Regions from separate parts of the Nonomuraea sp. NPDC003201 genome, predicted to be linked through region 1. Evidence: riboswitches for the same ligand, from Rfam matches in the RefSeq annotation. Region 1 holds a riboswitch; each other region holds the start of a gene.
The links. A riboswitch is a leader RNA that binds a small molecule or an ion and turns the genes downstream of it on or off. The one in region 1 is predicted to bind S-adenosylmethionine.
Positions count from the first base shown of each region.

Region 1 (7,540 bases):
GTCAAGGCCACCAACGGCAAGGTCACCAAGCTGACCGTCGCCGACGCCAAGGGGCATGAGGTACGCGGAACTCTTGGTGCGAACGGGACGTGGCACCCCACGTGGCCGCTGCAGCCCTCGACCGCGTACACGGTGAGCGCGCAGGCGACCGGCACGGACGGCAAGCCCGTCACCGCGCGGGCCACGTTCACCACGCTCAAGCCGAAGCGAGTGCTGGAGAGCGGCATGTCCCCGCTGGACGGCGAGAAGGTCGGCGTCGGCATGCCCGTCCAGCTCCTTCTGTCGCGCCCCGTGACCGCCAGGAGCGACCGGGCCGCGGTCGAGAAGTCGCTCGAGGTACGGATGTCGAAGCCGGTCGAGGGCGCGTGGAGCTGGGTGAGCGACCGCGAGGTCCAGTTCAGGCCGCGCGAGTACTGGCCGGTCGGCGAGAAGGTCACGGTGGTCGCGCACCTGGCCGGACTGCGGGCGGGCCGGGACCTGTGGGGCACCAGGGACCGCAGCCTGACGTTCACCGTCGGCGACGAGCACATCACCAAGATCCGCAATGCCACCCACCGGGCGGTCGTGCGGGAGAACGGCAAGGTCGTCAAGGCCATCCCGGTCAGCCTGGGCAAGAAGGGCGACGAGAGCTGGTCCGGCGTCATGATCGCCCAGGAGAAGGCCGCGTCGACCCTCATGGACTCGGCCACCATCGGCAGGCCCGGCGAGTACTACGCCCATACCAAGTGGAATGTCCGGATGACCTACAGCGGCATGTTCTTCCATGCCGCCCCCTGGTCGACCGGCGCGCAGGGCAACAGCAACGTCAGCCACGGCTGCGTGAACGCCAGCATGGCCAACGCCCGCTGGTTCTACAACTTCACGCAGCGGGGAGACATCATCGAGGTCACGGGGACGTCGCGGAAGCTCGAGTTCGGCAACGGGCCGACGCCGTGGGCGAAGTCATGGGATGACTGGCTCGCGGACAGCGCCCTCGGCAAGTCGATCAACGCCTAGAGTTAGCCGCTGGTGGTGAGCACTCCCGACGCCTGGCCGCCATGAGTCTTAAGGCCAGACCGTGCCAGGTGTGTCCACCTCTCACACTTCCCACATTGGGTGCGACTCTTCCAGAGAGCTCATCTGCCCCGTTCAAGCGCCGTCTATGGAAGGCGAATTGACGGTGTCCGTCTGTGCGGGCAGGATCTCGACTCGGTAGTTCATCCAGAGGATCTGAGGGACCTGGCCCTGTGACGGTCCGGCAACCTCCCCAGCGGGCAATCCGCGGGAAAGGTGCCAATGCCAGGAACGATGAGGGAGAGCTGATGAGCGTGCGGCTTGATGTTCCTGTCCTTTCCGGCGATCTGGTGCGGTTGGAGCCGCTGGCGATGCGGCACGCGGCGGATCTCGCGGAGGCGGCCGAGGAGGATCGGTCGTCCTACGATTTCACGCTGGTGCCTCGCGCTCGCGAGATACCGGACTACCTGGCGGCCCAGCTCGCCCGCGACGGGCTGACCCCATTCGCGCAGGTTCGGCTCACCGACGGCAAGGCGGTGGGATGCACCGGCCTGTGGGATCCTCGCAGGTGGCCGGACCGGCCGGACCTGCGCGCGATCGAGATCGGCTTCACCTGGCTGGCCGCCTCGGCACAGGGCACCGGGATCAATGCCGAGGCGAAGCTGTTGCTGCTGTCTTACGCGTTCGACGTGCTCGGCGTCGCCCGCGTCGACCTGAAGACCGACGCCCGCAACCATCGCTGCCGCCGGGCCTTGGAACGACTCGGCATCCCCTTCGAGGGCGTGCTGCGCGCCTGGTCCATGTCATGGGCGCACGGCGAGGAGGGCAAGGTCCGCGACTCGGCCATGTTCGCAGTGGTCGCCACCGAATGGCCTACCGTCAAACAGGTACTGCAAGCCCGCCTCACCGCCGTGAGCTCCCGTTCGCCGGCCCTCTGAGATGGGTGCGGTGAGGCGCCCCTGAGCACCTGAACACGACCTGTCAGTAAGTTCGGCCCCACCAGCCTGGCCACCCGGTGGCGGGGCTCGACCCGTGCCTGACCCATCACGCCGCCTTGTCACGGGGTCCGGAGTGGACCCCGCGACACGAGGTTGACATCCCATCAAGCAGCGTCGAGCGCTGCGGTGATCTTGCGGGTCATCTCGGCCAGGGTGGGGCTGGGCCGGCCCTGGTGGGTACGGGCGGCTGCTTCGAGGGCGACGCTGACGGTGCTGCGGAAGTTGTCGGCCTCGGCCGGATCCTGCTGCTTGAGCAGGCTCATGGATGCGGTCAGGGCCGGCAGCACCAGGTCGGCCAGGTCGGCGACGGACTTGCCGTACTTCACTCCCTTGGGCGCCTTGGTGAGCACGTGCCCGACCAGGCCGGTCGCGGAGGTCAGGGCGATGGAGCCTTCGGCGGCGACCTTGTGGGCCGAGCCGGCGGCACCAGCGGCGGACATCAGGGAGACGGCACCCCACGCGGCGGTCCGCAGGGTGAGCTTGTCCTGGTCGGAAAGGGTGATGGACATGGTGGCGTACTCCCTTGGCTCTGTTATGAAATGGGCTTCCACGAGAGGCGGGGGCGAGCTGGGCGTGCCCCGGTTCGCGCTCTGTGCATTCACTGTCGCCGACCGCTCTGATACCGGGCGGTTGGCGTGCTGACACGGCGGCTGACACCGGCACAGCATCCGACCCGATCGCCCCCGGGACACTGCCTGCCGCGCTCCTACGGGCGCAAGAAGGCCCAGACCGCGGAACGGCTCAAGGCTAGGAACAGGTGGACCGATCATGATCTGGCCTTCACCACGAAGCTTGGCGGCCCCGATCGAGCGCACGGAGGACCGAAATCAGCGGAAGTCCATCCTCAAGCAGGCCGTCGTACGGGACGCCCATGCCAACACTGCCCTCCTCATCGAGCAAGGCGTTCAGGAAATCCTCGGCCACATCCGTGTGACCACCACCGGGCGCGCCACACCCTCCAGATGAAAGACGCCCTCTGGGGTCTCCCTGATCAGTGGCGGTCAAGGTCCTCGATCGCCAGCACGACGGCTGTGATGAGAAACCCCAGCCCCACGCCCACCAGCGCGATCACCGCTGTGGTCGCATCGCCCCCTGTTCCGGTGAGAACGACCCAGCCGGCCACAACGAGGAACAACCAGCCGAGAAGGACGAGACTACGAGCACCACTACGGCGAGTTCCGCTGCTGCGCTTCAACGACCATCCTTCGGTTGGGTGAGGCTACGGATGATGTTCCATGCATCTTCGCTCAGGAAAGATCCAATGCATGCGCCCTTCCAGGAACACGGGGCGAGCAGCTCTCGGTGACGGTGGTGTTGCTGTGGGCCGACCAGACCGAGATGACCTATGAGGCGTGCCCGAGCCGGAGAGCAGCGAGACGAAGCTGCGCCATATCTCGCCGAGTGTCTGCAACCCGCTGCCCATAGAAGATCGAAAAAGGCCCTCTCCCCAACTACGGGAGAGGGCCTTTCACCTGCGGAGGATCGGGGATTTGAACCCCGGATGGGCGGTAAACCCAAACCGCATTAGCAGCTCTGGGCGTGGCCGTTCAGGACAGTTCCCCCTGGACCAATGCCACCACGCGGTCTTCCCCGAACGAGCTGAAACCACCGTGAACTGCAACCCAAACTGCAACCCCAGCCTGTCTGAGCAGCAGGCAGTCGCCGTTCAGTACCTGTGTTTCGCCGACTCCTGCTCGCCGATCTCTCGTCAGCCACTATCCCTGGTGGAGCGCAGCGGTCGTCGGGAATCGAACCCGCGCTGTCGCCGGACGCGCCAATCAGCAACGTCAACTGCGCCCGTCAACGGGCAACATGCGGTCGGCGCCGCCTCGATTACAGCACCCGCCTGCCCTCACCTCCATCTGATCTCCACCAACACGCAGCACGGCGAGCCAGATCTTTTCGGCAGTCACTTAATCCGGAATTCGGATGTTCAGTGACATGTATTGCGGAAATTGACTACATCGCTGTGCTGCCTGCTCGCCTGGCGTAGAGTTGAGCAGTTCATACCGGCCTCACTGGAGGCACCATCGCGAAGGACGGTTCAGTTGTGAGCCAGTCGAACGATTTCTTCATTACATATAACGGGAAGGATGAGGACTGGGCGACGTGGATCGCCGCGACGCTTGAGGCCGCCGGATACACAACGACTATTCAGGTATGGGATTTCCGCCCCGGGGACAACTTTATGGCAGCGATGGATCAAGCCTTGGCAACCTGCAGACGCACTCTTGGCGTACTCTCGTCCCACTATCTCACCTCTCTCTTCACCCGAGCGGAGTGGACAGCGGCCTATCGCCAGACATTGCTCGGGGAAACGCGCCGGTTCATTCCGATCAGGGTTGGCGAATGCGACGTGGCGCCGCTGCTCGGTCCGTTGGTCTACGTCGACCTGGTAGGCGCAGAGGAGAACGAGGCTCGCCATCGACTGCTAACCGGAGTCGCCGACTCAGCGAACCGGTCCCCGCGGGATCCCCGATTCCCAGGCACTACCAACCGTTGATCCCCCGTAGAAGCAGGCCAGGCGGCGGAGCACAGGAGATTCTTTGTCTGATACCGGATACACCAGACAATTTTTCATCAGTCATGCGGACGCCGACGTGCAGTGGGCGGAGTGGATCGCGTTCGAACTGGAAAACGCTGGCTACGGAGTAATCCTCAAGGCGTGGGATTTCCGGCCTGGGCATAACCTTCTCGACAAGATCGATGAGGCACTATCCGTCTGCCACCACACCCTCCACGTCATCTCCGCCAGGCATGACGCCGAGGTGGCCGCCCGCACCGCCGCTCAGTACCAAGGACTTCAGGGCAAAGAACGAGCCCTGATTCCCGTCCGGGTGGACGAGGCCGAAGACGATATTCCGCCATCGATAGGGGCACTCGTACCGATCGACCTCCGCAGCGTGGACGAGGATGAGGCCCGGCGCCGCCTGCTGGCCGCGGTGGAGGAGCGCGCGGAGCGGGTCCCACGAGCCGGCTTCCCTAACCGGCCCGCGAAGCAAGTTCGGTTCCCCGGGGCCGAGCAGGAGATCTGCCAACTTCGCGGACACCTCCCGGACCCTCGTTTTATTGGACGCGACGACATGATGGCGGATCTGTATCGCGCCCTACGAGCGGACCGACCGACCTCCGCTATCCAGGCGATCACCGGCCTGGGTGGGCTGGGCAAGACCCAGGTTGCCGTCGAATACGCTCTCCGACACGGCGGTGCGTACGACTTGGTGTGGTGGGTACGGGCCGAGGATCCGACCACATTGCGAGGAGACTACGCCGAGCTCGCCACTGAGTTGGATCTGCCGTTCGAAAAGGATGACCAGGCGATAGCAGCGCTTCGTCAGGCACTACGTCGCCGGAAAAACTGGCTGCTGATCTTCGACAACGCCGAGGACCCTGATGAGGTCTTGCCGCTGCTTCCAGAGAGACACACAGGACATGTGCTCATCACCTCCCGACGGTCGGAATGGCCCCATGCGGAACCCCGGAACCTGGATGTTCTCCCCGTCCCCGCCGCAGTGGAATATCTGCGGCAATGGGGAGGTATAGCCAGCACTAACACGGCAAGGGAATTGGCGGTAGCCCTGGGGTGCCTGCCTCTGGCGCTTGCACAGGCGGCGAGCGTCATCGCGGACGGAATGGCCGCCACCGACTACCTCAACCAACTCCACAAGCAGTCGCCAGAACTGTTCGTGCAGGGACGAACCGGAAACCATCAGGCGACCATCGCCTCCACATGGCGAGTATCCTTCGACCGCCTAGCCGACCAGTCCCCGGCCGCCGTGGCCCTGTTCCGCCTGGCCGCGTTCCTCGGGGCCGAGGCGATCCCACTGGACCGGATCGTTCCGGTATCGGGCTTGCCTGCCGAGTTGACCGAGGCGCTGGCGAACCCGTTCCTCCGTACTAGGGCCACTCAGGCCCTCCGGGAGTACTCCCTGGCAAAGACCGGTGACGGCCTCATGTCGATCCATCGAATGGTGCAAGCCGTCACCCGGTCCGAACTCGCTGCGGAAGAGCCCCGCTGGGCAGGATATGCGCTCGCGACAATGAGCACCGCGTTTCCCCATGAGGTACAGGATCCCCCGTCTTGGCCAACCTGCGAAACTATGCTCGCCCACGCTCTCGCAAGCGCACAACATACTCGACGGCTCCGCGTCGACATCACGGGAACGATCGACCTGCTGGACCGGGTCGCGCGATATCTCCTGGCCCGGGGACGGTCGGACCAGGCGACTGCGGTCGTCGAGGACGCTCTGACGTCGGCCAGGCAGCTTCCCGCTGACGCCCCCGAGTATCTCCGCTGCCGCAACACCCAGGGGCTGATCCTGCTGAGTCAAGGCGACCATCACGGGGCGCTGCAAGCGCAAGAGGAGGTCTACCAGGTTAGAATGCGGAAGCTCGGGGAGGACCATGTAGACACGCTGCGCGCTGGCCGAGATTTCGTTGAGGCCCTTTATATACGAGGTCAATGGACGCAGGCCACTCAATTGCAAAATCAGCTCGTCGAGGCATTCACCGCGGTCCTTGGTGCTGAGGACCTCGAGACGGTCACGGCTTCGGCCTACCAGGCAACTCTCCTCCATAGCGCCGGACAGTACCGACGAACTCGCATCCTAGAGGAGCGGGTACTGAAAACACGTCGCCGATTCCTCGGCGACGAACACCCGGACACCCTCAACGCGATCGCCAACCTCGCCACCACTCTCCACTCGCAAGGCGAGTACAACCGCGCCCGCACCCTCGAAGAACAGGTCCTCGACGCCCGCCGCCGGCTCCTCGGCGACGAACACCCGCACACCCTTAACGCGATCGCTAGCCTCGCCGCCACCCTCTACGCGCAAGGCGAGTACGACCGCGCCCGCACCCTCGAAGAACAGGTACTCGACGCCCGCCGCCGGCTCCTCGGCGACGAACACCCGCGCACCCTCGACGCGATCGCCAACTTCGCCACCACCCTCTACGCACAAGGCGAGTACAACCGCGCCCGCACCCTCGAAGAACAGGTCCTCGACGCCCGCCGCCGGCTCCTCGGCGACGAACACCCGCAAACCCTGAACTCGATCGCCAACCTCGCCACCACCCTCAACTCACAAGGCGAGCACGACCGCGCCCGCACCCTCCAAGAACAGGTCCTCGACGCCCGCCGCCAGTTCCTCGGCGACGAACACCCGCACACCCTCGACACGATCGCCAACCTCGCCGCCACCCTCAACTCACAAGGCGAGCACGACCGCGCCCGCACCCTCCAAGAACAGGTCCTCGACGCCCGCCGCCGGCTCCTCGGCGACGAACACCCGCAAACCCTCGACGCGATCGCCAACCTCGCCGCCACCCTCAACGCCCAAGGCGAGCACGACCGCGCCCGCACCCTCCAAGAACAGGTCCTCGACGCCCGCCGCCGGCTCCTCGGCGACGAACACCCGCGCACCCTCAACACGATCGCCAACCTCGCCACCACCCTCAACGCACAAGGCGAAACGGCGAAAGCGCACTCCCTACTCTTCAATGCCCTCACTACCAGTCAACGGGCCTACGGCAAGAAGAACACGGTCACG
Region 1 covers NZ_JBSFTC010000003.1:80,683-88,222, reverse strand. The annotation lists gene ACWDX9_RS02925 (L,D-transpeptidase) at 1-996, shown strand, start outside; SAM riboswitch class I at 1,194-1,294, shown strand; gene ACWDX9_RS02920 (GNAT family N-acetyltransferase) at 1,302-1,931, shown strand; gene ACWDX9_RS02915 (hypothetical protein) at 2,096-2,500, opposite strand; gene ACWDX9_RS02910 (hypothetical protein) at 2,983-3,186, opposite strand; gene ACWDX9_RS02905 (toll/interleukin-1 receptor domain-containing protein) at 4,042-4,494, shown strand; gene fxsT (FxSxx-COOH system tetratricopeptide repeat protein) at 4,538-7,540, shown strand, end outside.

Region 2 (7,540 bases), on a different contig from region 1:
CCACAGCGCGTCGCCGTCCACGCCGAGGCTGTGCACGCCGATGCGGGTGGTCCGGCCCTCGTGGGTGACGCTGCGGCCCACGCGGTCGACCTCCGCGCCCAGCAGCGCCTCGCAGCAGTCCATGAACGCCTGCGCCCACCTGTCGGCCAGGAATCCGGCGTGATCGGCCCCCAGGATGCCCTCCAGGACCTCTCCGACCACCTCGTCGGGCAGCAGCGAGAAGTATTCGGGGGGCGCCCACGGGGTGTGGCTGAAGTGGGCGATGCGCAGGTCCGGCCGCTCGGCGCGGAGCATCGCCGGGGTCAGCGTCAGGTGGTAGTCCTGCACCATGACGCGGGCGCCGTGGCCGGCCTCGTCGGCCAGCGCCAGCGCGAACGCGCCGTTGTAGTCGCGGTAGGACTCCCACTCGCGCTCGAACCTCGTGCCGAAGTTGGGCGAGTTCGGGATGTCGTAGAGCAGGTGGTTGACGAACCACAGGGTGGAGTTGGCCACGGCGTTGTAGGCGCGGTGGAAGGTGGCGGGCGGGATGTCGAGCATGCGCAGCGGGCCCGTGTCGTAGCCGGCGTGGTCGATGCGGCCGCCCGGCACCAGGCGCACGGCGCTGCGGTCGCCGTCGGACAGCGCCGCGCACACCCACAGCATGCCGTCCTTCCTGGCCACCTCGGACAGTGCCGAAACCAGGCCGCCGCCACCGCGTTTCATGGTCAGCTCGCCGTCGTCCGAGACGGTAAAGGAAACGGGCCCTCTGTTGGAGGCCACCAGGACGCTGTTCATCTACGCTCCCTTCGCCCATAGGATCCCAGCTATGGCGCTTGATGAGCTAACCGAGGAACTCGCCCGCTCGGCCGCAGGAGGAGATCATCGCGCACTTGGCGAGCTCCTGGCGCGGATCGAGCCGGATGTGATGCGGCACTGCGCCCGGATCCTCCCCTATCACCAGGATGCCGAGGAAGCCTCGCAGGACACGTTGCTGGCCGTGGCGCGCAACATCGGCCGGTTCGAGGGCCGGGCGCGGTTCAGCACCTGGTTGCACATCGTGACGGCCAACTGCGCGCGCACCACGTACAGGTCGCTCAAACGGCGCGCGGCCGAGCAGACCTCGGACGAGCTGCCCACGCAGAAGCCCGACGTGGCGCGGGTGAGCGTGATCGCGGGCTCCCGGCTCGACCTGCTCGACGCCATGGAGGCGCTGGAGGCCGACAAGCCCGACCTGGCGCAGGCGCTGGTGCTGCGCGACATCGTCCAGCTCGACTACAACGAGGTGGCCGAGCAGCTCGGCATTCCCCTGGGCACCGCCAAGTCGCGCATTCACCAGGCCCGCAAATACGTGCAGGGAGTGCTGGGTGATGATTATCGCTGAGACGCCACGTCTCGCATCTTGAGACGGGTGGCCATTTGGGCCCCACGGACGGGTAGAGTCCTTTTCAACAACTGAATATTGCTCATCCAGAGGGGTGGAGGGACCGGCCCTGCGAAGCCCCGGCAACCCTCCCGGTTTGAGACTCGCGACCTGGCGAGGCCGACCGGGACAAGGTGCCAATTCCGGTCTGCGGTCAAGGTGGCCGCAGGCGAAGATGAGGGAAGGCCTCGCTTCATGTCGCTCGACTTTGGTCCTGCTGTCGGTCTGTCCTGCCGCGAGTGCGGCACGCGTTACCCGCTCGGTCCGAGCTTCGCGTGTCTGGAGTGTTTCGGGCCGCTCGAAGCGGCCTATTCCTTCGGTACGGTGACCCGCTCCGACATCGAGTCGGGTCCCGCCAACATCTGGCGTTACCGGTCGCTGCTCCCGGTGCCGGTTGACGTCGCGAGTAAGCCCAATATGAACCCGGGTTGGACCAAACTGGTCAAGGCCGGAAACCTCGGACGCGCACTCGGTCTCAAGAACCTGTACGTGAAGGACGACTCGGGCAACCCCACCCATTCCTTCAAGGACCGGGTCGTCGCCATCGCCGTCGAGGCGGCGCGTAACTTCGGCTTCCACACCCTTTCCTGCTCCTCCACGGGCAACCTCGCGGGCGCGGTCACCGCGGCGGCGGCGCGCGCCGGGCTCGAGGCGTGCGTGTTCATCCCGGCCAACCTCGAAGCGGCCAAGATCGCCATGGCTCGCGTGTTCGGCGGCAAGCTGATCGGGATCGAAGGCACGTATGACGAGGTCAACCGGTTCTGCTCCGAGCTGATCGGCGACCCGCTGGGTGACAAGTGGGGGTTCGTCAACGTCAACCTGCGGCCCTACTACGCCGAGGGCTCCAAGACGCTCGCGTACGAGATCGCCGAGCAGCTCGGGTGGCGGTTGCCCGAGCAGATCGTCATCCCCATCGCCTCCGGCTCGCAGCTCACCAAGATCGACAAGGGCTTCCGCGAGCTGGTCCAGCTGGGGCTGGTCGAGGACACGCCGTACAAGATCTTCGGAGCGCAGGCGGCCGGGTGCTCGCCGGTCTCCACCGCGTACAAGGCGGGGCACGACGTCGTCCAGCCGGTCAAGCCCGACACCATCGCCAAGTCGCTGGCCATCGGCAACCCGGCCGACGGACCGTACGTGCTCGACATCGCCCGGCGCACCGGCGGGGCCGTCGAGGACGTCACGGACGCCGAGATCGTGGCCGCGATCAAGCTCCTGGCCTCGACGGAGGGCGTCTTCGCCGAGACCGCGGGAGGGGTGACCGTGGGCGTGCTGAAGAAGCTCGCCGAGAGCGGGCGGCTCGACCCCGAGGCCGAGACCGTGGTCCTCAACACCGGCGACGGGCTCAAGACACTCGACGCGATCAGCGACGACGCCCAGCCCACGGCCGTGATCCGGCCCTCCCTCGACGCGTTCCGCGCGACTGTCTGACAACCAGGAAAGGCGAGTTTAACCATGAGCGTTTCGGTGCGGATTCCCACCATTCTGCGCACCTACACCGGGGGCAACGCCGAAGTCAGTGGTGAGGGCGCGACTCTTCGTGACGTGCTTGCCAAGCTCGACTCGGACTACCCGGGGATCGGCGCGAGAATTCTGGATGAATCGGGCAAGATTCGTCGTTTTGTCAACGTTTACGTTGGGGAAGAGGACGTCCGTTTCGCCGACGGGCTCGACACTCCGGCACCTGAGGGCACTCAGATCTCAATCATCCCGGCGGTTGCCGGCGGCTGAGTGCTATAGATCACACGTGTGGAAGGCGCCCCTAGTGGGCGCCTTCTCCATTTCCAGGGCAAATGAAACGTTGAAGCGCCTTCGTTGCGAAGAAATGCGTCGTTTGCAGATTGACTCTGTTGCCAAACCCCGTGCCACAGGTATGGTCGAGGGCGATCGTCTGGCTGATTTTCCCTTAAGTCCGGCGATTACGGGTCTCGCGGAGGAATGGGCGAGATCTGAAAGCCCAGTAAGAGGAGTCGGAAGTGGCGCAGGGCACCGTCAAGTGGTTCAACGCGGACAAGGGCTACGGCTTCATCGCGGTAGACGGTGGTAAGGATGTATTCGTCCATTACTCAGCGATCATGATGGACGGGTACCGATCTCTCGAACAGGGCCAGCGGGTCGAGTTCGAGATCACGCAGGGCCAGAAGGGACCTCAAGCGGAGTCCGTCCGCGCGGTCTGATACACCCCCCTGGTATGCACCGGCGGGGATCGCCCGGCAGCGCAGTCCGTGCGAGCCCGCCACCTTTCTTTCGTCGACTCGGTCACGGCGAGCCGCGCGAGGCGGCTCGCCGTGCGTATGGATCCCGCCACCTGCGGTGGCCTGGACGCGGCTCGTCGCAGGTGCGGGGTCCTGCGGCCGGCGATGGACGGCTCCGCCGTACAGGCTGATATGGGGAGAAAAGGCCCGGTAGGAGGCTTCTCGCTTGCACTCGACAGGGTAGAGTGCTAAACAGTTCGTTGGCACTCTGTGCAGCAGAGTGCCAACACTCGGATCGGGACGATGGGGTCTGCCGAAGGAGATGCTGACCCATGCCGTCGCGGGCGTCGGCTCGGTCCACGACAAGCCACCCTGCATCTGGGAGGTCTAGCCTTATGGCAGCCAAGATGATCGCGTTTGACGAGGACGCCCGGCGCGGTCTCGAGCGTGGTATGAACCAGCTCGCCGACGCCGTCAAGGTGACCTTGGGCCCCAAGGGCCGCAACGTCGTGCTGGAGAAGAAGTGGGGCGCCCCCACGATCACCAACGACGGTGTCTCCATCGCCAAGGAGATCGAGCTCGAGGACCCGTGGGAGAAGATCGGCGCCGAGCTGGTCAAGGAAGTCGCCAAGAAGACCGACGACGTCGCGGGTGACGGCACCACCACCGCCACCGTGCTCGCCCAGGCGCTGGTGCGCGAGGGTCTGCGCAACGTGGCCGCCGGCGCCAACCCGATGGGCCTGAAGAAGGGCATCGAGGCCGCCGTCGAGCGCGTCAGCGAGGAGCTCTCCAAGCTGGCCAAGGACGTGGAGACCAAGGAGCAGATCGCTTCCACGGCCTCCATCTCCGCCGCCGACCCCGAGATCGGCTCGCTCATCGCCGAGGCGATGGACAAGGTCGGCAAGGAAGGCGTCATCACCGTCGAGGAGAGCAACACCTTCGGCCTCGAGCTCGAGCTCACCGAGGGCATGCGCTTCGACAAGGGCATGACGTCGATGTACTTCGTCACCGACTCGGACCGCATGGAGGCCGTGCTCGAGGACCCGTACATCCTGATCGTCAACAGCAAGATCTCCGCCAACAAGGATCTGCTGCCGCTGCTCGACAAGGTCGTCCAGTCGGGCAAGCCGCTGCTGATCATCGCCGAGGACATCGAGGGCGAGGCCCTGGCGACCCTGGTCGTCAACAAGATCCGCGGCCTGTTCCGCTCCGTGGCCGTCAAGGCCCCGGGCTTCGGCGACCGCCGCAAGGCCATGCTCAACGACATCGCCATCCTGACCGGTGGCCAGGTCATCGCCGAGGAGGTCGGTCTCAAGCTCGAGAACGCCACCCTCGACCTGCTCGGCCGCGCCCGCAAGGTCGTGGTGACCAAGGACGAGACGACGATCGTCGACGGCGCCGGTGACCCCGAGCAGATCGCCGGCCGGGTCAACGAGATCCGCGCCGAGATCGAGCGCACCGACTCCGACTACGACCGTGAGAAGCTCCAGGAGCGGCTGGCCAAGCTGGCCGGTGGCGTGGCGGTCATCAAGGCCGGCGCGGCGACCGAGGTCGAGCTGAAGGAGCGCAAGCACCGCATCGAGGACGCCGTGCGCAACGCCAAGGCGGCCGTCGAGGAGGGCATCGTGCCCGGCGGTGGCGTGGCGCTGCTGCAGGCCGGCGCCAAGGCGTTCGACAAGCTGGAGCTGTCGGGCGACGAGGCCACGGGTGCGGCGATCGTGCGCAAGGCTCTGGAGGAGCCGCTGAAGCAGATCGCGGTCAACGCCGGCCTCGAGGGCGGCGTCGTGGTGGAGCGCGTTCGCAACCTCACCCCGGGTGAGGGCCTGAACGCCGCTTCCGGCGAGTACGTCAACATGTTCGAGGCGGGCATCCTCGACCCGGCCAAGGTGACGCGCTCGGCGCTGCAGAACGCCGCTTCCATCGCGGCGCTCTTCCTCACCACCGAGGCCGTCATCGCCGAGAAGCCCGAGAAGAACGCTGCTGCTCCGGCCATGCCGGGCGGCGGCGACATGGACTTCTAGGTCTTTTCTTCGCTGTTCATAACAAGAGCGGCCCGGTTTTCCGGGTCGCTCTTGTTTTCGTTTATCAGCCATTACGTTTCATAATTGATCCGCTACTCCGAGTGAGGAAAGGTGGTGATCACACACCTCAACGAAGGAGTAGAGGATGCTTTCCCGCAGCAAGCGTATTTTCGGCATCGCCATTCTGAGCGCGGCCGCCGCGGCCGCCTTCGCCGTCCCTGCCCATGCGTCCGGCACCCCGGTCCTCACCGGTCAGCTCATGAAGGTGGTGCAGGCGCCGCTCTGCCTGACCACGGGGACGCTGGCCGGCGAGTCCAAGCTGGGAGTCCCGCTCGTCGAGGAGCTGCTGCCGCAGCTCGGGGCCTCTTGCGCAGTGTTCGGCTGACGCCTGCCGCGCTCTCGGTCTCTCGGACGCCCTGCCCTTCGCGGTGGGGCGTCTCCCTTTTTCCGGCCCGCCCGTTACGGGGGCGGCTTCCCTTTTCGCGCCTGCCGCACCGCCCTCCGGAGGGCGGTGCGGCCGTGGGCGCGGTCAGGTGCTGTAGGTCGCGACGACGTGGCCGCGAGCCAGGGTGTTGGCGGTGATGTTGAAGCCCACCACCGCCGGGCTGGCGTCGCCGTCCACGCCCAGCTTGTCGACGCCGAGGGCGTGCACCGTGAAGACGTAGCGGTGCGGGGCGCCGGGGGGCGGGGCCGCGCCGCCGTACTCCTTGGTGCCGTAGTCGTTGCGGGCGTGGACCGCCTCCGCGGGCAGGCCCTTGAACTCCGGGCCGGTGCCCGCGCCCGCCGGCAGCTCCGTCATCGAGGCCGGGAGGTCGAACAGCACCCAGTGCCAGAAGCCGCTGCCCGTGGGGGCGTCGGGGTCATAGCAGGTGACGGCGTAGCTGCGGGTCTCGGCGGGTGCGCCGGACCAGCGGAGGTGCGGCGACTGGTTGCCGCCCTTCATGCCCCAGTCGTTGAAGACGTGGAGGTCGTTCAGCCGCTCGCCGTCCTGGATGTCGTCGCTCTCGACCACGAGCGCGGGAACCGACGGCAGGTGTTCATGTGGAAGCGGTGCTGGCACGGCATCCTCCTAGGTTGAGAGCTCCTTGCTCAGCCATCCTAGAAGCGGCCGTGCCCGCCGACGATCAGCCCGTCAGCTCGGCCGGCAGCGGCTTGTCGTGCAGGACCGTCAGGGACGTCACCGCACGGGTCAGCACCACGTACAGCCTGGCCAGGCCCCTGGGTTCGGCCGCGACGATGTCCGCGGGCTCCACGACGATGACGTGGTCGTACTCCAGACCCTTGGCCAGGGTCGCGGGCACGATCAGGAGGCGGTGCTCCTCGTCCGAGTCGGGGCCGAGCACGGCGTGGGAGAGGTCGGCCAGCGCGCGGGAGACGTCGGCGACCAGGGCGTCAGGGACGATGACACCGATGGAGCCCTCCCTGGTGAGGACCTCCGCGGCGGCCTCCGCGATCGAGCCACCGGGGCGTACCGCGAGCGAGCCGAGGCCGGGGCGCAGCGACCGCGGCGCGGCCAGGTCGGGGGCGATGGAGGGGAGCAGCCGGGCGGCGTAGTCGAGGACCTCCCGCGGCACGCGGAAGCCGAGCGTCAGCTCCGTCACCTCGCCTTCGCGCTGGCCCAGGTGCTGGAGCACCGACTCCCACGAGCTGGTGGACCACGGGGTCGTGCCCTGGGCCAGGTCGCCGAGGACGGTGGCCGAGCCGTTGCGGCAGCGGCGGCCGAGCGCTCGCAGCTGCATCTCGGAGAGGTCCTGGGCCTCGTCCACCACGAGGTGGCCCAGGGACGGGGTGCGCTCCATGAAGTCGCGCAGCTCGTCCAGGAGCGCGGCGTCCGCGGCGGACCATTTCGCGGACTTCCAGCTCCGGTACGGCTTCCGCCATATAAGCATTTCCTGCTCATCCGGCGACAAATCGGATTTAGCGGCCTT
Region 2 covers NZ_JBSFTC010000123.1:7,737-15,276, reverse strand. The annotation lists gene ACWDX9_RS33585 (alpha,alpha-trehalose-phosphate synthase (UDP-forming)) at 1-774, opposite strand, end outside; gene ACWDX9_RS33580 (RNA polymerase sigma factor) at 806-1,360, shown strand; SAM riboswitch class I at 1,440-1,581, shown strand; gene thrC (threonine synthase) at 1,595-2,827, shown strand; gene ACWDX9_RS33570 (MoaD/ThiS family protein) at 2,852-3,127, shown strand; gene ACWDX9_RS33565 (cold-shock protein) at 3,373-3,573, shown strand; gene groL (chaperonin GroEL) at 3,987-5,612, shown strand; gene ACWDX9_RS33555 (hypothetical protein) at 5,758-5,997, shown strand; gene ACWDX9_RS33550 (YbhB/YbcL family Raf kinase inhibitor-like protein) at 6,142-6,672, opposite strand; gene ACWDX9_RS33545 (HelD family protein) at 6,737-7,540, opposite strand, start outside.
Region 2: linked by a shared signal. The riboswitch ahead of thrC (threonine synthase) and the one ahead of ACWDX9_RS02920 (GNAT family N-acetyltransferase) in region 1 are both predicted to bind S-adenosylmethionine.

Region 3 (5,457 bases), on a different contig from region 1:
GCCGATCTCCAGGATGTCGCGGTAGCCCTCGGTCACGACCAGGGCGATGCGCGCGCCGCGCCGCTGGATGACGGCGTTCAGGCCGATCGTGGTGCCGTGGACGAGGCCCGAGACCTCGTCCGGCCGCAGGTCCGCGCGGGCGAGGAGGGCCGCCAGCCCGTCCGCGACCGCCAGGGACGGGTCGGCGGGCGTGCTCGGCTCCTTGTGGTGCACCACGAGGCCGCGGTCCGGTACGGAGGCCACGAGGTCGGTGAACGTCCCCCCGACGTCGATGCCGATCCGCGCGCCGGTCGCGGTCGCCGTACCCGTGCTTGTCATAGGGCCTCCGAAATGCGAGCGAATCGGTCCGCGACCACCATCACCACCACGCTCGCCGCCATGAGCAGCGTGGACACCGCGGCCATCGACGGGTCGAGCTGGTACTGCACGGCCGAGAAGATGCGCAGCGGCACCGTCGTGGTGTTCGCGCCCGCCACCAGGGCCGTGACGGCGACCTCGCCGAGCGAGGTGACGGCGGCGAGGACCGCGCCCGCGAGGATGCCGGGCCGCAGCAGCGGCAGCGTCACCGTGAGGAACACCCGGACCCGCCCGGCGCCCAGGCTCAGGGCGGCCCGCTCCAGCGCCGGGTCGAGCTGCGCGGCGCTCACCATGACCGCCCGCACCACGAACGGCAGCGCCACCAGCGAGTGCGCCAGCCACAGCCCGGTCACCGAGTTGACGAGGCCGACGCCGTGGAAGTAGTAGAGCAGGCCGAGCGCGACGATGATCTCCGGGACCATCAGCGGCGACAGCGCGAACCCCTGCAGCAGCCGCCGGCCGGGGAACGACCCCCGCGACAGCCCATACGCCGCCGGCGTCCCGATGACCACCGTCGTCGGCACCACCAGGAGCACCAGCAGGCCGCTCAGCCGGAACGAGACCTGCCAGTCGGGCGAGCCGAGCACCTCGGCGTACCAGCGCAGCGACAGCCCCGACGGCGGGAACGCCATCGAGCCCGCCCGGTTGAACGAGCTCGTCACCAGCACGACCAGCGGCGCGATCAGGAACAGCAACACCAGCGCCGCCAGGGCCGCGGCCACCAGCCGCACGATCCTGTCGTAGCCCCGCTCACCCATGAAGGCGCCTCTCCCAGATCCGGAACACGCCCGCCAGCAGCCCCGTGGACACGACGGTCAGCGCCAGCAGCGCGAAGCTCAGCGCCGCCGCCACCGGGTAGTCGAACACCGTCGTCACCTGGTCGTAGACCCGGATGCCGGTCAGCGGCTGGGTCACCCCGCCGACCAGCAGCGGCGTGATGTAGATGCCCATGGCCAGCGCGAAGACGATGAGGGCGCCGGTGACCGCGCCGGGCAGGCTGAGCGGGACCGTGACCCGCAGGAACGTCCTGACCGGCCCGGCTCCGAGCGTCTGCGAGGCCCGGTGCAGGTTGCGGTCCAGCCCGCCGAGCGCCGTCGTGAGCGGGATGATCGCGAACGGCAGCAGCACGTGCGTCACCGCGACCACGACGGCCGGGTAGCTGGTGAGCAGCTGGGCGGGCTGCTCACGCAGCCCGGAGGCGACGAGCGCCCGGTTGACGAGCCCGTTGCCGGACAGCAGCACGACCCATCCGTAGGTGCGTACGACCACGCTGGTCAGCAGGGGCGAGATCACGATGACGAACAGCAGGGTCCGCACGACGCCGGGCCGCCGGCGGGCCAGGAAATACGCGGCCGGGTACGCCAGCGCCACGCACAGCACCGCCACCAGGAGCGCGGTGGCCAGGGTCCGCAGCAGGGAACTGTAGAAGTACGGCTCGGTCAACACCCGGGCGTACTGCCCGAAGGTGAATCCTGGCAGCGCCGCGTTGAAGGCGTCGACAGGGCTGAAGCTGAGCCGCAGCAGCCCTACGAGGGGGACCAGGAACAGGGCGGCCAGGAAGGCGACGAGCGGCAGGATGTACGGCAGGCCCGCCCAGCGGCGTGTCACGGCGACTCCGTTTCCAGGAGGATGACGTCGGCCGGATCCCAGCGCGCGAGCACGGACGTGCCCGCGCTGGGCGGATCTCCGGCGCCGGTGTCGGCGACCCGCACGCTCAGGGTTCGCCCGTCGGCCAGCCGCACCTCCACGTGCCAGGCGTCCCCGGCGAAGGCCCGATACCCCACCGTCCCGGCCACGCCGCCCGTAGCTGGGCCGGCCTCTGGGCCCGGTGTGGCCAGGCGGATGCGTTCGGGGCGGACGGCGACGACGGCGCGCCCGCCCGGCCGCAGCGACAGCGGGCCGCACTCGACGACGATCCCGCCGGAGTCCAGCGCGCCCGAGCCGGTCACCGTGCCCTCCAGGACGTTGGCCGCGCCGATGAACTGCGCCACGAACCGGGTCGCCGGCCGCCGGTAGACCTCGTCGGGGCTGCCGAGCTGCTCGACCCGGCCGCCGTTCATGACGGCCACCCGGTCCGACAGCGCGAGCGCCTCCTCCTGGTCGTGCGTGACGAAGACCATGGTGGTGCCGATGCGCCGCTGGATGGCGCGCAGCTCCACCCGCATCTCCCTGCGCAGCTTGGCGTCCAGGTTGGACAGCGGCTCGTCCAGCAGCAGCACGGCGGGCCGGATGGCCAGGGCGCGGGCGAGGGCGACCCGCTGCTGCTGCCCGCCGGACAACTGGCGGGGCCGCCGACCGGCGTACCCCTCCAGGCCGACCAGGCTCAGCGCCTCCCGCACCCGCTCGTCCCGCTCCCGCCGGCCGAGCCGGCGCACGCGCAGCCCGTACGCCACGTTGGCGGCCACGGTCATGTGCGGGAAGAGCGCGTAGTTCTGGAACACCATGCCCAGACCCCGCCGGTACGGGGGCCGCCGGGTCACGTCGGAGCCGTCGATCACGATCCGCCCGGCCGTGGGCTGGACGAACCCGGCGACGCAGTTGAGCAGCGTCGTCTTGCCGCAGCCGCTGGGCCCGAGGATCGACAGGAACTCGCCCTTGCGGATCGACAGCCGGTCCAGGTCGAGCACGCGCGCGCCGTCGTACCCGGCGGCGAGCCCCTCGATCTCGACGTGCCCGCCGCCTTCTTCCGGGGTCAGCCGAAGATCTGGTTCCACCGCTGCTGCCATTCGTTCAGCTTCGGGGTGGCGACCGCGTAGTCCACCCAGATGAACTTCTTGAAGACGTCGGGACCGTGCTTCACCTTCTGCTCGAACGGCTCGCTGTAGGAGATCGAGTCGTTGCCGGCGGCGTACCAGGTGCCCTCGGCGAACGGCTTCTGGTTCTGCGCGGCCGTCAGGTGGTCCAGGAACTTGATCGCCAGGCCGCCCTTCTGCGTCCCCGCGGCGATGAAGTACGAGGTCAGCGCGCCGACGGGGCCGGACTTGGGGTAGGTGAAGCCGATCGGGGAGCCGGCCTGGGCCATGGCGAAGGCGCGGCCGTCCCAGAAGGGCATGATCCAGGCGTCGCCGTTCTCGATGACGGTGGCGGCGTTGCCCGCGTTGGCGGGGAAGGAGGACACGCAGCCTTTCAGCGTCGCGAGCCTGTCGAACGCCTTGTCCACGGCGGCCGGGTCGGACAGCGTGCCGCCCTGGGAGGTGACCAGGGCGGAGAAGAACTCCAGGCCGGGGTTGTAGGTGAGCGGCGGGAGGGCGACGTGGCCGCAGTACTGCTTGTCGAAGATGTCCGCCCAGTCCGCGGGCGGCGTCTTGATCTTGTCGGTGCGGTAGAGGAGGCCGGTGGAGCCGGTGGTCAGCGGCACGCCGTACTGCTTGCCGTCGTACGCGGACTTGCCGGCGAGCACCGGGTCCAGCTCCTTGAAGTGCGCCAGTTTGTCGGTGGCCAGCGGCTGGAGCAGCCCGGCGGAGGCCGCGGGCAGCGACGCGTCCGGGGTGAACGCGATGACGTCGAACGGCGGGTTCTTGCCGCCGGCCGCGCGCAGCTTGGTGAGCCATTCGGCGTTCGCGCCGTAGACGAGGTTCACCTTGGCGCCGGTGTCGCGTTCGAACGGCTCCACGAACGACTTCTTGAACAGCTCTCCCCACGCGCCCGCGAACGCGGTCACCGTGAGCTCCTGCTTCGCCGCGCCGCCAGTGGAGCCGCCGGTAGAACCGCCAGTGGAGCCGCCAGTGTCGACGCCGCCGCAGGCCGTGACCGCCAGCGCGACCACCATGCCCAGTCCCGCGAGGCGAGTGAATCCGCCCTTCATCTTTCCCATTCCTTTTCGAGTTCCTCTTCGAGCGGCCGGCCAAGGGCGCAGGGCAGCACGACTCGACATCCGCGCTTGCCGCGAGCAGCACCGTTCGGCTCGACGACCGTGTCATCACCCGGGGCACCCCGCCGCGGTGGGAGGGTTGCCGTCCAGCAAGCCGGGGCTTCGCACTGGACTCGTGACATAAGCGACTATATCAGTAGGATTTGCATGAATAGGACACAGGGGGATGGATCAGCCGTTGATCAGGGCGTCGCCGAGGGGCGTGCGCGCGTACAGGACGCCGCGGCCGACGCGGGTGCCCGCGATCAGGCCCGTCCTGCGCAGCGCCGCCAGATGGCCGCCCGTGGTGCCCAGGCTCTGCCCGAGCAGGGCCGCGAGCTGGGTGGTGGTGGCGGGCGCGGCCAGCTCGGCGAGGATGCGGGCGCGGCTGCGGCCGATCAGGGCCGACAGGTCGGCGTCGGCCGCGGCGGGCGGGGCCGCGGCGCCCCTCGCGGGGTAGATCATCGCGTACGGCCAGGCGTCCTCCAGGTAGGCGCCGACGGCGGTCGTGAACGCCGACGGCAGGAAGAGCAGCCCCTTGCCGCCGAGCCGACGCAGCCCGTGGAGGCTGGTCAGCTCGACCTCGATCTGCCCCCGGGGCCGCCAGTGGACCTGCGGGCTGAGGTCCTCCAGCGCCGCCGCCCAGCCGTAGGCGGCCAGCCGTCCCGCCCGATGGGCGACGTCGCGCTGCAGGATCGCGCGGAAGCGCGGCCACTCGTGGGAGACGACCTCCGTCCAGAGCGCCCCGTACGCGTCGGCGAACCGCTCCACCACCCGCGGTCCCGCCAGCAGCTCCCTGACCCCGCCCGCCGCCGGCCGCCCGGCGAGCGCCCGGGCGATCTCCGCGTGCGCCTGCTCCAGCGGCGTCCTGCGCATGGCGGCCAGCTCCGCCTCGAACGGCACGTCCACCGCCGTCGGCGGCGGGGCGATGAAGGCGACGTTCGTGCCGCGCCGGTTGCCGCTGATCGCGTCCGCGGCCCGCAGCACGGGGTGGACGCGTTCGAGCTCCCGGTACGTGCCCCGCCACCGAGCGGCCCACCGGCCGTGGACGCCCGCCTCCAGCCGGCCCGCCAGCACCCACTGCGCGTGCATGGTCTCGATCAGCGGTGAGATCGCGAACCTGGTGGCCACCAGGTCCTGCGGGGTGACCTCGATTCTTACGGGCACCTTTCGGTTATATCCGAAAGAGTCGCCAGTTCGCCGGTCCGGTCCGCACCATCGTGGACGTGAATGGCGCGACGTTCGGCGAG
Region 3 covers NZ_JBSFTC010000473.1:187-5,643, forward strand. The annotation lists partial or broken gene ACWDX9_RS58205 (hydantoinase/oxoprolinase N-terminal domain-containing protein) at 1-318, opposite strand, end outside; gene ACWDX9_RS58210 (ABC transporter permease) at 315-1,115, opposite strand; gene ACWDX9_RS58215 (ABC transporter permease) at 1,108-1,965, opposite strand; gene ACWDX9_RS58220 (ABC transporter ATP-binding protein) at 1,962-3,071, opposite strand; gene ACWDX9_RS58225 (ABC transporter substrate-binding protein) at 3,050-4,162, opposite strand; SAM riboswitch class IV at 4,229-4,349, opposite strand; gene ACWDX9_RS58230 (helix-turn-helix domain-containing protein) at 4,400-5,374, opposite strand; partial or broken gene ACWDX9_RS58235 (MFS transporter) at 5,434-5,457, shown strand, end outside.
Region 3: linked by a shared signal. The riboswitch ahead of ACWDX9_RS58225 (ABC transporter substrate-binding protein) and the one ahead of ACWDX9_RS02920 (GNAT family N-acetyltransferase) in region 1 are both predicted to bind S-adenosylmethionine.